DNA from 2 places in the Pseudomonas sp. JV414 genome. Region 2 is predicted to be linked to the other one. Evidence: predicted binding sites of a transcription regulator. Region 2 holds the regulator's gene; the other holds the start of a gene.
The links. Region 2 encodes FliA, which starts transcription of late flagellar genes. Its sites were predicted from a motif close to CTAAAGTTTNNNNNNNNNNNGCCGNTAA; they were not measured.
Positions count from the first base shown of each region.

Region 1 (4,877 bases), on a different contig from region 2:
GCCCATTTGTTTCCAGCGATTGACGATGCCGCAGAACAGGTCAGCCGTCTTCTCGGTGTCGTAGCGGGCCGAGTGTGCCTCGCGACCGTCGAAGTCGATATCCGCTGCCTGGCAGGCCTTGGCCAATACGGTTTGACCGTAGGCCAGACCGGCGAGGGTCGCCGTGTCGAAGCTGGAGAACGGGTGAAACGGGTTGCGTTTCATGTCCAGGCGCGCGACAGCGGCGTTGAGGAAGCCCAGGTCGAAGCTGCTGTTGTGCCCGACCAGAATCGCCCGTTTGCAGCCGTTGGCCTTCAGAGCCTTGCGCACACCGCGGAAGATATCGGTCAGGGCCGCTTCTTCACTCACGGCCATGCGTAGCGGGTGATCAAGCTTGATCCCGGTGAATTCCAAAGCTGCCGCTTCGATGTTCGCGCCTTCGAAAGGCTCGACCCGGAAGAAGTAGGTGTGCTCAGGGTACACAAAGCCTTTTTCATCCATGCCGATCACGGTGGCGGCGATTTCCAGCAGGGCATCGGTGGCCGAGTTGAAGCCACCGGTTTCTACGTCGACAACGACCGGCAGGTAACCACGGAACCTGGCTGCCATTGGATGGCGGGAACCGCCTCCGCCGCCATTACCGTCCTGTTCGTCGTCGAAATGGTCTTCACTCACGCGTGTTCCTCCAGCAGGCGCCAGCGCAGTTTTTCACCGGCGCGCAGCGGGATTACGGTCAGCTCGCCAAACGGCAGGCTGGTTGGGGCGGTCCACTCATCGCGGACCAGGGTGATGCGATCGGTGTTCACCGGCAGGCCGTAGAAACGCGGGCCATTGAGGCTGGCGAAGGCTTCGAGCTTGTCCAGCGCGTTGCGCTGTTCGAAGGCTTCGGCATACATCTCGATCGCGGCATAAGCGGTGTAGCAACCGGCACAACCGCAAGCCGCTTCTTTGGCGTGCTGGGCATGGGGCGCCGAGTCGGTGCCGAGGAAGAACTTGTCGCTGCCGCTGGTGGCGGCGTCGAGCAGGGCTTCCTGGTGGGTATTGCGCTTGAGGATCGGCAGGCAATAGAAGTGCGGCCGAATCCCGCCCACCAGCATGTGGTTGCGGTTGTACAGCAGGTGGTGCGCGGTGATGGTTGCGCCGACATTGGCCGAAGCCTCATTGACGAACTGCACGGCGTCGGAGGTGGTGATGTGTTCGAACACCACTTTGAGGGTCGGGAAACGCTCGACCACCCGACGCATATGCTCATCGATGAAGATTTTTTCGCGATCGAAAACGTCGACATCGCCCCGGGTGACTTCACCATGAACCAACAAGGGCATCCCGACTTCGGCCATGGCCTCGAGTGCGGGGAAAATCTTGTCGATGCTGGTGACGCCAGAATCCGAATTGGTGGTCGCGCCGGCCGGATACAGCTTGGCGGCGTAAACGAAACCGCTGGCCTTGGCCTCACGAATTTCTTCGGGCTGGGTGCGGTCGGTCAGGTACAGAACCATCAGCGGTTCGAAACGGCTGCCGGCCGGACGCGCGGCAAGAATCCGCTGGCGATAGCCATTGGCTTCAGCCGCGTTGCGCACCGGCGGTACCAGGTTGGGCATGATGATGGCGCGACCAAAGGTGCGCGCGACATCCGCGACGGTATTGGTCAACACAGCACCATCGCGAAGATGAATATGCCAGTCGTCGGGACGCAGCAGGGTCAGGCGGTCGGACATGAGGGGATTCCAGGCGGGTCAAACTCAGGGGAATGCTACCGGAAAAGACTCTTGCAGGCACTCGCTATCAAGTTTTGCGGCAAGCTTCCGATATCCAACAGGTATGCCGTAAATATGTGTGTCGGTCTTTTTGTTGCAGAAGCCAGTGGAGCCTCCCGTGCGCCAGCGTTATTTAGCCTTGCTCAGTGTGTTTGCCAGCCTTCCCGCGATGGCGCTCACTTTCCAGACCCGTCTGGAGAGCATCGAGTGGACGGTCGAAGGTGACAAGTTCGAATGCCGCCTGACTCAACCCATCACCGATTTCGGTTCGGGGGAGTTCGTGCGTCGCGCCGGCGAGCAGGCGACATTTCGTCTGAAGGCCTACAACTCGATGATCGGTGGCGGTTCCGCGACCTTGTTGGCGGCCGCTGCGCCATGGCAGCCGGGGCGTGGCGACATCAACCTGGGCTCGGTACGAATCGGCAGTGGCAACGTGCTGTTCAACAGCTCGCAAGTTCAGGCCGGTCGCCTGATCAGCGGATTGGTGGACGGTCGCAGCCCGGTCGTTCGACATTCCTCGGGTGACGGTCGGGTATCTGAAGTCCGTCTGCTGCCGGTCAAATTCAGCAAGGCCTACAGTGACTACCAGGGTTGCGTGGCCAAGTTGCTGCCGCAGAATTTCGAGCAGGTGAAGCAATCCGAAATCGGCTTTCCAGGGGAGGGCATCGATCTCGATGCACAAGCCAAGGCCCATTTGCAGGTCATGCTGGAATTCATGAAAGCTGATCCGACGGTCAATCACATTGAACTCGACGGCCATTCCGACAACAGCGGCAACCGCCTGACCAACCGCGAACTGTCGCGACGCAGGGCGCTGGCCGTGATGGATTTCTTTAAGGCTAATGGTATCCAGGAATCGCAGATCACCCTGCGTTTTCATGGTGAGCGCTATCCGCTGGCGCCGAACAAAAACGCCGCCAATCGGGCGAAGAACCGTCGGGTTGCCGTACGCCTTGAACGGGTAGCGCCGACCGAGCAACCGGCGCCTCAAGCCACCGCTTCCGCGGGCAGCGCGAAGGCCTCCTGAACCTGCTGAAATCGTCGCTCGCTCGACATAATCTGTCGCTTCGTCGTCATAAGCTGTCGCGCCTCTGTAAATTATTCTGCATGAGCGGTAGACTTGACGGCTTTCCGTAGAACCCCGTGGAGTGATGGCATGGCGGACGTAAACAAGGTCGTTCTGGCGTATTCCGGCGGCCTGGACACTTCGGTGATCCTCAAGTGGCTGCAGGATACTTATAACTGTGAAGTAGTGACCTTCACCGCTGACCTGGGTCAGGGCGAAGAGGTCGAACCGGCCCGCGCCAAGGCTCAGGCCATGGGCGTAAAAGAAATCTACATCGACGATTTGCGCGAAGAATTCGTGCGCGATTTCGTGTTCCCGATGTTCCGCGCCAACACCGTTTACGAAGGCGAGTACCTGCTGGGTACTTCCATCGCTCGTCCGTTGATCGCCAAGCGCCTGATCGAAATCGCCAACGAAACCGGCGCTGACGCCATTTCCCACGGCGCGACCGGCAAGGGCAACGACCAGGTTCGTTTCGAACTGGGCGCCTACGCCTTGAAGCCAGGCGTGAAAGTGATCGCTCCTTGGCGCGAATGGGACCTGCTCTCCCGTGAAAAGCTGATGGATTATGCTGAAAAGCACAACATCCCGATCGAGCGTCACGGCAAGAAGAAATCCCCGTACTCGATGGACGCCAACCTGCTGCACATCTCCTATGAAGGCGGCGTGCTGGAAGACACCTGGACCGAGCACGAAGAAGACATGTGGAAATGGACCGTCTCCCCGGAGAAGGCTCCAGATAAAGCGCAATACCTGGAATTGACCTACCGCAACGGCGACATCGTCGCACTGGACGGCGTCGAAATGACCCCGGCCACCGTGCTGGCGACCCTGAACCGTATCGGTGGCGAACACGGTATCGGCCGTCTCGACATCGTCGAGAACCGTTACGTGGGCATGAAGTCCCGTGGCTGCTACGAAACCCCGGGCGGCACCATCATGCTGCGCGCTCACCGTGCGATCGAATCGATCACCCTGGACCGCGAAGTGGCTCACCTCAAAGACGAGCTGATGCCTAAATACGCCAGCCTGATCTACACCGGTTACTGGTGGAGCCCAGAGCGTCTGATGCTGCAACAGATGATTGACGCTTCCCAGGCCCACGTGAATGGCGTAGTGCGCCTGAAGCTGTACAAGGGCAACGTGATCGTCACTGGTCGCAAGTCCGACGAGTCGTTGTTCGACGCCAACATCGCGACCTTCGAGGAAGATGGCGGCGCCTACAACCAGGCCGATGCGGCGGGCTTCATCAAGCTCAACGCCTTGCGCATGCGTATCGCGGCAAACAAAGGCCGGAAGCTTTTCTGAGACCTTTGAGTCGGTAATGGATTTGTGGCCTTGCTGATGAGGCCACAAATCTGAAAGAGGGATAACCTGCCGTATATTGCGTTTTCAGCTTTTTTTCTTGTCTCTGCTAATACCTTTCTTCGCTTCTTTCCCCGATAGCTCTTCAAGAGCTGACTGCTGTGTGCCTGTAAAGATTTTGACCAATCATCGTCAGGCCGTGTGAATTCAAATTGTAAGCAATGCAGAACGTTGCGCCGTTGCGTTTCTTGGTGTGCTTTGAAAGCCGGAGCGCGCTTTCCTTCAGCAGCGTCTCCGACTCGGCACAGGTGAGAAATACGATCACCTGCGCAGGATTTTCCTGTGCTTGCTGTATTTTCTCCAGCAGGGCGCTGAAAGCCATTTTGTTGTTCATCCAGCGTGCATCAATGATATGCAGGTCTTTTAAGTGCTCGGGCAGGCGTACGTGGTGCTGGGTCGAGCTTTCAGGCGGTACCCTGGAAGGATCGTTTCCTGACCGGTTAACGTTGTCCATCGCTTTCATGAAGTGCTTCCCTTTCTCGAAATCGGAGGGCGCGTAAAGCGACCGATAGTTGAAGTTGAGTGTGACGAAGAAAAGAAAAAGCAAATAAAAGGGAAAGCTAATCAGAAACCAGACATAGAGTTCTCTCTCCTTGTTGTCGAGGAAGGGGAGGGATACAGCAGCCGATGTTTCAGACAGTGCTGCAAATATTGCAATGATTGTCATGGGGTTGGTGATTCTTTTTTTGAGTTTTATCATGTCTTCTGCT
Region 1 is NZ_VYKC01000020.1:254,757-259,633, forward strand. It holds gene rnt (ribonuclease T) at 1-654, opposite strand, end outside; gene pyrC (dihydroorotase) at 651-1,697, opposite strand; gene F6R97_RS20855 (flagellar protein MotY) at 1,855-2,763, shown strand; gene F6R97_RS20860 (argininosuccinate synthase) at 2,893-4,110, shown strand; gene F6R97_RS20865 (hypothetical protein) at 4,253-4,867, opposite strand.
Region 1: the regulator FliA is predicted to act here: its motif matches at 1,764-1,791, upstream of F6R97_RS20855 (flagellar protein MotY).

Region 2 (7,037 bases):
AGCGAAGCACCAATGGTCCCACCGAGTACGATCAACGCTGCCGGGCCGTTGGCCAGCGCACCGAGATGACCGCCTTCAAGGTAGTTGCCGCCAATAATGGCGACGAACGCCATGATGATCCCGATAAGGCTTAATACATCCATCAGATACACGCCTCGACCAGGTGACGGCCGATATCGTCCAGGCTGTACACCGCGTCCGCGAGTTCAGCTTTGACGATGGCCATCGGCATGCCGTAGATCACGCAGCTGGCTTCATCCTGAGCCCAGATCGCACTGCCGCCCTGCTTGAGCAGACGTGCGCCTTCGCGACCGTCCGCGCCCATGCCGGTGAGTACCACCGCCAGAACTTTGTCGCCGTAGGATTTGGCTGCGGAACCGAAGGTGATGTCCACGCACGGTTTGTAGTTCAAACGCTCGTCGCCCGGCAGGATTTTCACCGCGCCACGGCCGTCGATCATCATTTGCTTGCCACCCGGAGCCAACAGCGCCAGGCCCGGACGCAGGATGTCGCCATCCTCGGCTTCCTTGACGCTGATGCGGCACAGTTTGTCCAGACGCTCGGCGAAAGCCTTGGTGAAGGCTGCCGGCATGTGCTGGATCAACACGATCGGTGCCGGGAAGTTGCCCGGCAACTGCGTCAGAACCCGTTGCAGGGCAACCGGGCCACCAGTGGACGTACCGATGGCAACCAGTTTGTAGGCTTTGCGTTTCGGCGCTGGCGACGATGGAGTCGCTGCATGGGTGCGAGCCGGAGCCGGAATCGGTGCCGGTGCCGGACGCGCAGGCGCGCTGCTACCGTAGCTGTTGACGCTCGAAGGCGCAGGCGTCGGGGCTGGCGCAGCCACCGGGGCCGGGGCGCTGTAAGTGCTGGCGCGACGATTACTGCGCGAGATGCTGAGAATCTTCTCGCACAGCAGTTGCTTGACCTTCTCCGGGTTACGGGAGATGTCTTCGAAATTCTTCGGCAGGAAGTCCACCGCACCGGCGTCCAGCGCATCGAGGGTGACCCGCGCGCCTTCGTGAGTCAGCGAGGAGAACATCAACACCGGGGTCGGGCAGCGCTGCATGATGTGCCGCACTGCGGTGATGCCATCCATCATCGGCATCTCGTAGTCCATGGTGATCACGTCTGGCTTGAGGGCCAGCGCCTGATCGATCGCCTCTTTGCCGTTGGTCGCCGTACCGACGACCTGGATATTCGAATCCGCTGAAAGAATTTCCGAGACGCGGCGGCGGAAAAACCCCGAATCGTCCACCACCAGGACTTTGACTGCCATAAACACTCCGTTAGACGGGGCGAGGCTCAGTCGCCCCGCTCCCCCAGAATCAAATACGCCGTGCGGCGTAACGCTTGAGCATGCTCGGAACATCGAGAATCAGCGCAATGCGGCCGTCACCGGTGATGGTGGCGCCGGACATGCCGGGGGTTCCCTGGAGCATTTTGCCCAATGGCTTGATGACCACTTCTTCCTGGCCCACCAGTTGGTCGACGACGAAGCCGATCCGCTGAGTGCCCACCGAAAGGATCACCACATGGCCTTCGCGCTGCTCTTCGTGAGCGGCGGAGCTGACCAGCCAGCGCTTGAGGTAGAACAGAGGCAGCGCCTTGTCCCGCACGATCACCACTTCCTGGCCGTCCACCACGTTGGTGCGCGACAGGTCGAGGTGGAAGATCTCGTTGACGTTCACCAGCGGGAACGCGAACGCCTGGTTGCCGAGCATGACCATCAGCGTCGGCATGATCGCCAGGGTCAACGGGACCTTGATGACGATCTTCGAGCCCTTGCCCTTGGTCGAGTAGATATTGATGGTACCGTTGAGCTGGGCGATCTTGGTTTTCACCACGTCCATGCCCACTCCGCGCCCGGAGACGTCGGAAATTTCGGTTTTGGTCGAGAAACCCGGAGCGAAGATCAGGTTGAAGCAATCCGACTCGCTGAGACGGTCCGCCGCATCCTTGTCCATCAGGCCTTTCTTCACGGCGATACCGCGCAGAACATCAGCGTCCATGCCTTTGCCATCATCGGAGATGGACAGCAGGATGTGGTCGCCTTCCTGTTCCGCGGACAGGATCACCTTGCCGCTGCGAGGTTTACCCATCGCTTCGCGCTCAGCTGGCTCTTCGATACCGTGGTCGACCGAGTTGCGCACCAAGTGGACCAGCGGGTCGGCCAGGGCCTCGACGAGGTTCTTGTCGAGGTCGGTTTCTTCGCCGACCAGCTCCAGGTTGATCTCTTTCTTGAGCTGGCGAGCCAGGTCACGAACCAGACGCGGGAAGCGCCCGAAGACTTTCTTGATCGGCTGCATCCGGGTCTTCATGACCGCGGTTTGCAGGTCGGCCGTGACCACGTCGAGGTTCGACACGGCCTTGGACATGGCTTCGTCGCCGCTGTTGAGGCCCAGACGGACCAGGCGATTACGCACCAATACCAGCTCGCCGACCATGTTCATGATTTCGTCGAGACGCGCGGTATCGACCCGCACGGTGGTCTCGGCTTCGCTGGCCGGTTTTTCTGGTGGTGGCGCAGACGGGGCACGGGCCGGGGCCGGTGCAGCAGCGGCGGCCGATTTCGGCACTTCGGCTTTTGGCTCGGGCGCTTTGGTCACAGGTTTCGCAGCTGGTGCCGGCGCCTTGGCGACAGGAGCAGAAACCACTGCGCCAGTGCCAACCTCGGTGAACTTGCCTTTACCATGCAATTCGTCGAGCAGTGATTCGAATTCGTGGTCCGAGATCAGATCGCCGCCGGCCGCTTTAGCGGTTGGCGCAGCCGGAGCTGGTACGGCGGCAATCGCCGACTCCAGCGCATCGACGGCAAAGTTGCCCTTGCCGTGCAGCTGATCGAGCAGTGCTTCGAACTCGTCGTCGGTGATGTCGGAGCTGTCGCCTGCCGCTTTCGGGGCAGCCGGTGCGGCTGGCGCAGCCACCGCATCGACGGCGAACTGGCCTTTGCCGTGCAGTTGATCGAGCAACGACTCGAACTCGGCATCGGTGATTTCATCGCTGGCCGAGGCATCGCTGGTCGGCACTGGCGCAGCCGCTGGAGCCTCGGCTTGAGCCTTGACGGCGTTCAGCGAGTCCAGCAGCTGTTCAAATTCGTTATCCGTGATGTCGCCCGATTCTTCAGCGGCAGGTTCTTCCACTACCTCGGCGACCGGTGCCGATTCATCGGCGGTTTGCGGCTCGGCCAGACGGGCCAACGCTGCAAGCAATTCTGGAGTGGCAGCCGTGATCGGGCCGCGTTCGCGGACTTCGCTGAACATGCTGTTCACCGCGTCCAGTGCTTCGAGAACCACGTCCATCAGTTCCGAGTCGACGCGTCGTTCACCCTTGCGCAGGATGTCGAACACGTTCTCGGCGATGTGACAGCACTCCACCAACTCGTTGAGCTGGAGGAAGCCGGCGCCCCCTTTTACAGTGTGAAAACCGCGAAAAATTGCATTGAGCAAATCCGCATCATCCGGTCGGCTTTCAAGCTCGACCAGCTGTTCGGACAGTTGCTCTAGAATCTCGCCGGCCTCAACCAGGAAATCCTGAAGGATCTCTTCATCGGCGCCGAAGCTCATTAAGGGGGTGCTCCTGAGGTCTAAAAACCTAAAAAACCTAAAATGCTAAAACTCTAAAATCCTAGGCTGGATAACAAATCGTCCACATCGTCCTGACCGGACACAACGTCTTCTCTTTTATCGGCATGAATCTGCGGACCTTCACCCTGAGAGAGATGTTTTTGTGGATCTTTTTCAGCCAGCATCGCATCACGGTCATGTTCGATACCCGCAAAGCGGTCTACCTGGCTGGCCATGAGCACGAGCTTGAGCAGATTGCTTTCAACTTCGGTGACCAACTGGGTCACGCGTTTGATCACCTGACCGGTGAGGTCCTGGTAATCCTGGGCCAGCAGAATGTCGTTGAGATTGCTCGACACGACGCGGTTATCTTCGCTGCTGCGTGTCAGGAAACCGTCGACGCGCCTGGCCAGTTCGCGGAACTCTTCAGCCCCGACTTCGCGACGCATGAACCGTCCCCAATCCGTGCTCAGCGTCTGAGCTTCGTCGCTCAGGCTGTTGATCAGCGGCGTGGCGTTTTCCACCAGATCCATGGTGCGGTTCGCCGCGGCCTCGGTCAGCTTGACCACATAACCCAGGCGCTCGGTGGCATCCGTGATCTGAGACACTTCCTCGGCTTGCGGCATGTGCGGGTCAATCTGGAAATTGACGATCGCGCTATGCAGCTCGCGGGTGAGCTTGCCTACTTCCTGGTACAGGCCGCGGTCACGGGTCTGGTTGAGCTCATGGATCAGTTGCACAGCGTCGCCGAACCTGCCTTTTTCAAGGCTCTCGACCAGTTCGACCGCGTGTTTTTTCAGGGTCGACTCGAAATCGCCCTGTGAAGATTCTTTATGCTCCATAGCTCCCCCGTGGCGCAGTACATCAACCGATGCGTTCGAAAATCTTCTCGATTTTTTCTTTCAACGCCTGGGCTGTGAAGGGTTTGACCACATAGCCATTAACACCGGCCTGGGCCGCTTCGATGATTTGCTCGCGCTTGGCTTCAGCGGTCACCATCAGCACCGGCAGGTGCTTGAGCTTTTCATCGGCGCGCACGTGACGCAGCAGATCGATACCGGTCATGCCAGGCATGTTCCAGTCCGTTACCAGAAAGTCGATGCTCCCACTGTTGAGAACCGGGATGGCAGTGGTGCCATCGTCAGCCTCGACCGTGTTGGTGAACCCAAGGTCACGCAACAGGTTTTTTATGATCCGCCGCATCGTTGAGAAGTCATCAACGATGAGGATTTTCATGTTCTTGTCCAATTCGACCTCCAAGCAGTCTTAAACGCGCCCAGCACCTGGACGCGCCATTTCAATCAATCCGGCAAAGCACTCAATGACTGTCTGGAGCACAACAGATCGAGACCGATGCAGTTCAACACCACACCAGCTCCATTCGCAGTGTCCCCACACTGCCTTCAGCGCGCTCGCCACTCCCCCAAACGCCCCCGCAAACGGGCCGCGCACTGGCTGTGTAACTGGCTGACCCGCGATTCGCTGACCCCCAGGACCTCACCGATTTCCTTGAGATTCAACTCTTCGTCGTAGTACAGCGCCAACACCAGTCGCTCACGCTCCGGCAAATTGGCAATCGCGTCCGCCAGCGCCGCCTGGAAGCGTTCATCTTCCAGATCGCGTGACGGCTCGAGATGAGCACTGGCGCCATCCTCATGCAGCCCTTCGTGTTCGCCGTCCTGCAACAGATCGTCGAAACTGAATAAGCGGCTACCGAGGGTGTCGTTCAAAATCCCGTAATAATCGTCGAGACTCAATTGGAGTTCGGCCGCAACCTCATGATCTTTAGCGTCACGACCGGTTTTAGCTTCAATCGAGCGAATCGCGTCGCTGACCATGCGGGTATTGCGGTGAACCGAACGTGGCGCCCAGTCCCCCTTGCGCACTTCATCGAGCATCGCGCCGCGGATTCGAATGCCCGCGTACGTCTCGAAACTCGCGCCTTTGCTGGCGTCGTATTTGGTTGATACTTCAAGCAGGCCGATCATCCCGGCCTGGATCAGGTCTTCGACCTGGACACTGGCCGGCAAACGCGCCAGCAAGTGGTAGGCAATGCGTTTGACCAGTGGCGCGTAACGCTCGATCAGCTCGTACTGCGCGTCACGTGCCGACTTCTTGTAGAGGTTGTAGCCACTGGCTGTCATAGGACGGGTCCTGCCGTTTGTTGCACGAGGCGTTCGACGAAAAACTCCAGGTGCCCGCGTGGGTTGGCCGGCAGTGGCCAGGTATCGACCTTCTGCGCAATGGCCTTGAACGCCAGGGCGCACTTGGAACGCGGGAAGGCTTCGTAGACGGCACGCTGTTTCTGCACGGCCTTGCGCACGCTTTCGTCGTAAGGCACCGCACCGACATATTGCAAGGCGACGTCGAGGAAACGATCCGTGACCTTGGTCAACTTGGCGAACAGGTTACGGCCTTCCTGCGGGCTTTGCGCCATGTTGGCCAGGACGCGGAAACGATTCATGCCGTAGTCGCGATTCAGCAGTTTGATCAGTGCGTAGGCGTCGGTGATCGAGGTCGGCTCGTCACACACCACCAGCAAGACTTCTTGCGCTGCGCGGACGAAACTGACTACCGAGTCACCAATGCCCGCAGCGGTGTCGATCACCAATACGTCGAGGTTGTCGCCGATGTCGCTGAAGGCCTGGATCAGGCCGGCATGCTGGGCCGGGCTCAGATGAACCATGCTCTGGGTGCCGGATGCGGCCGGGACGATGCGGATACCGCCGGGCCCTTGCAACAGTACGTCGCGCAGCTCACAGCGGCCTTCGATCACGTCGGCCAGGGTACGTTTGGGTGTCAGCCCCAGCAGGACGTCGACGTTCGCCAGCCCCAGATCGGCATCCAGCAGCATGACGCGCCGGCCGAGTTCAGCTAGAGCCAGGGACAAGTTCACTGACACGTTAGTCTTCCCGACGCCACCTTTGCCGCCGGTCACCGCGATCACCTGTACGGGATGCATGCTGCCCATGTTATTTCTTTACCTTGTCTTGCATAGACGGAGGCCACATTACTGGCTGCGCGTTCAGCGACTGAACAATGCATGGCCGACCATCGATGTAGGTACAAAAAATGTTCATTAATACCTCAGCCAACCTGCTTGGTCGGGCTGTGGTAAATATCAGCGAACATATCAGCCATGGCTTCTTCGCTGGGTTCTTCCTGCATTTGCACGCTAACGGCGCGGCTGACCAACTGATGACGACGCGGCAGATGTAAATCATCCGGAATCCGCGGGCCATCGGTCAGGTAAGCCACCGGCAATTCATGACTGATGGCCAGGCTCAACACCTCACCCAAGCTTGCCGTTTCATCCAGTTTAGTCAGGATGCAGCCGGCAAGGCCGCAACGTTTGTAACTGTGGTAAGCGGCGGTTAGAACCTGTTTCTGGCTGGTGGTTGCCAAGACCAGATAATTTTTTGATTTGATGCCGCGTCCGGCCAGGCTTTCGAGCTGCATGCGCAGTGCCGG
Region 2 is NZ_VYKC01000022.1:46,145-53,181, reverse strand. It holds gene F6R97_RS24170 (flagellar motor protein) at 1-143, opposite strand, end outside; gene F6R97_RS24165 (chemotaxis response regulator protein-glutamate methylesterase) at 143-1,279, opposite strand; gene F6R97_RS24160 (chemotaxis protein CheA) at 1,329-3,566, opposite strand; gene F6R97_RS24155 (protein phosphatase CheZ) at 3,620-4,408, opposite strand; gene F6R97_RS24150 (chemotaxis response regulator CheY) at 4,431-4,802, opposite strand; gene fliA (RNA polymerase sigma factor FliA) at 4,970-5,710, opposite strand; gene fleN (flagellar synthesis regulator FleN) at 5,707-6,537, opposite strand; gene flhF (flagellar biosynthesis protein FlhF) at 6,654-7,037, opposite strand, start outside.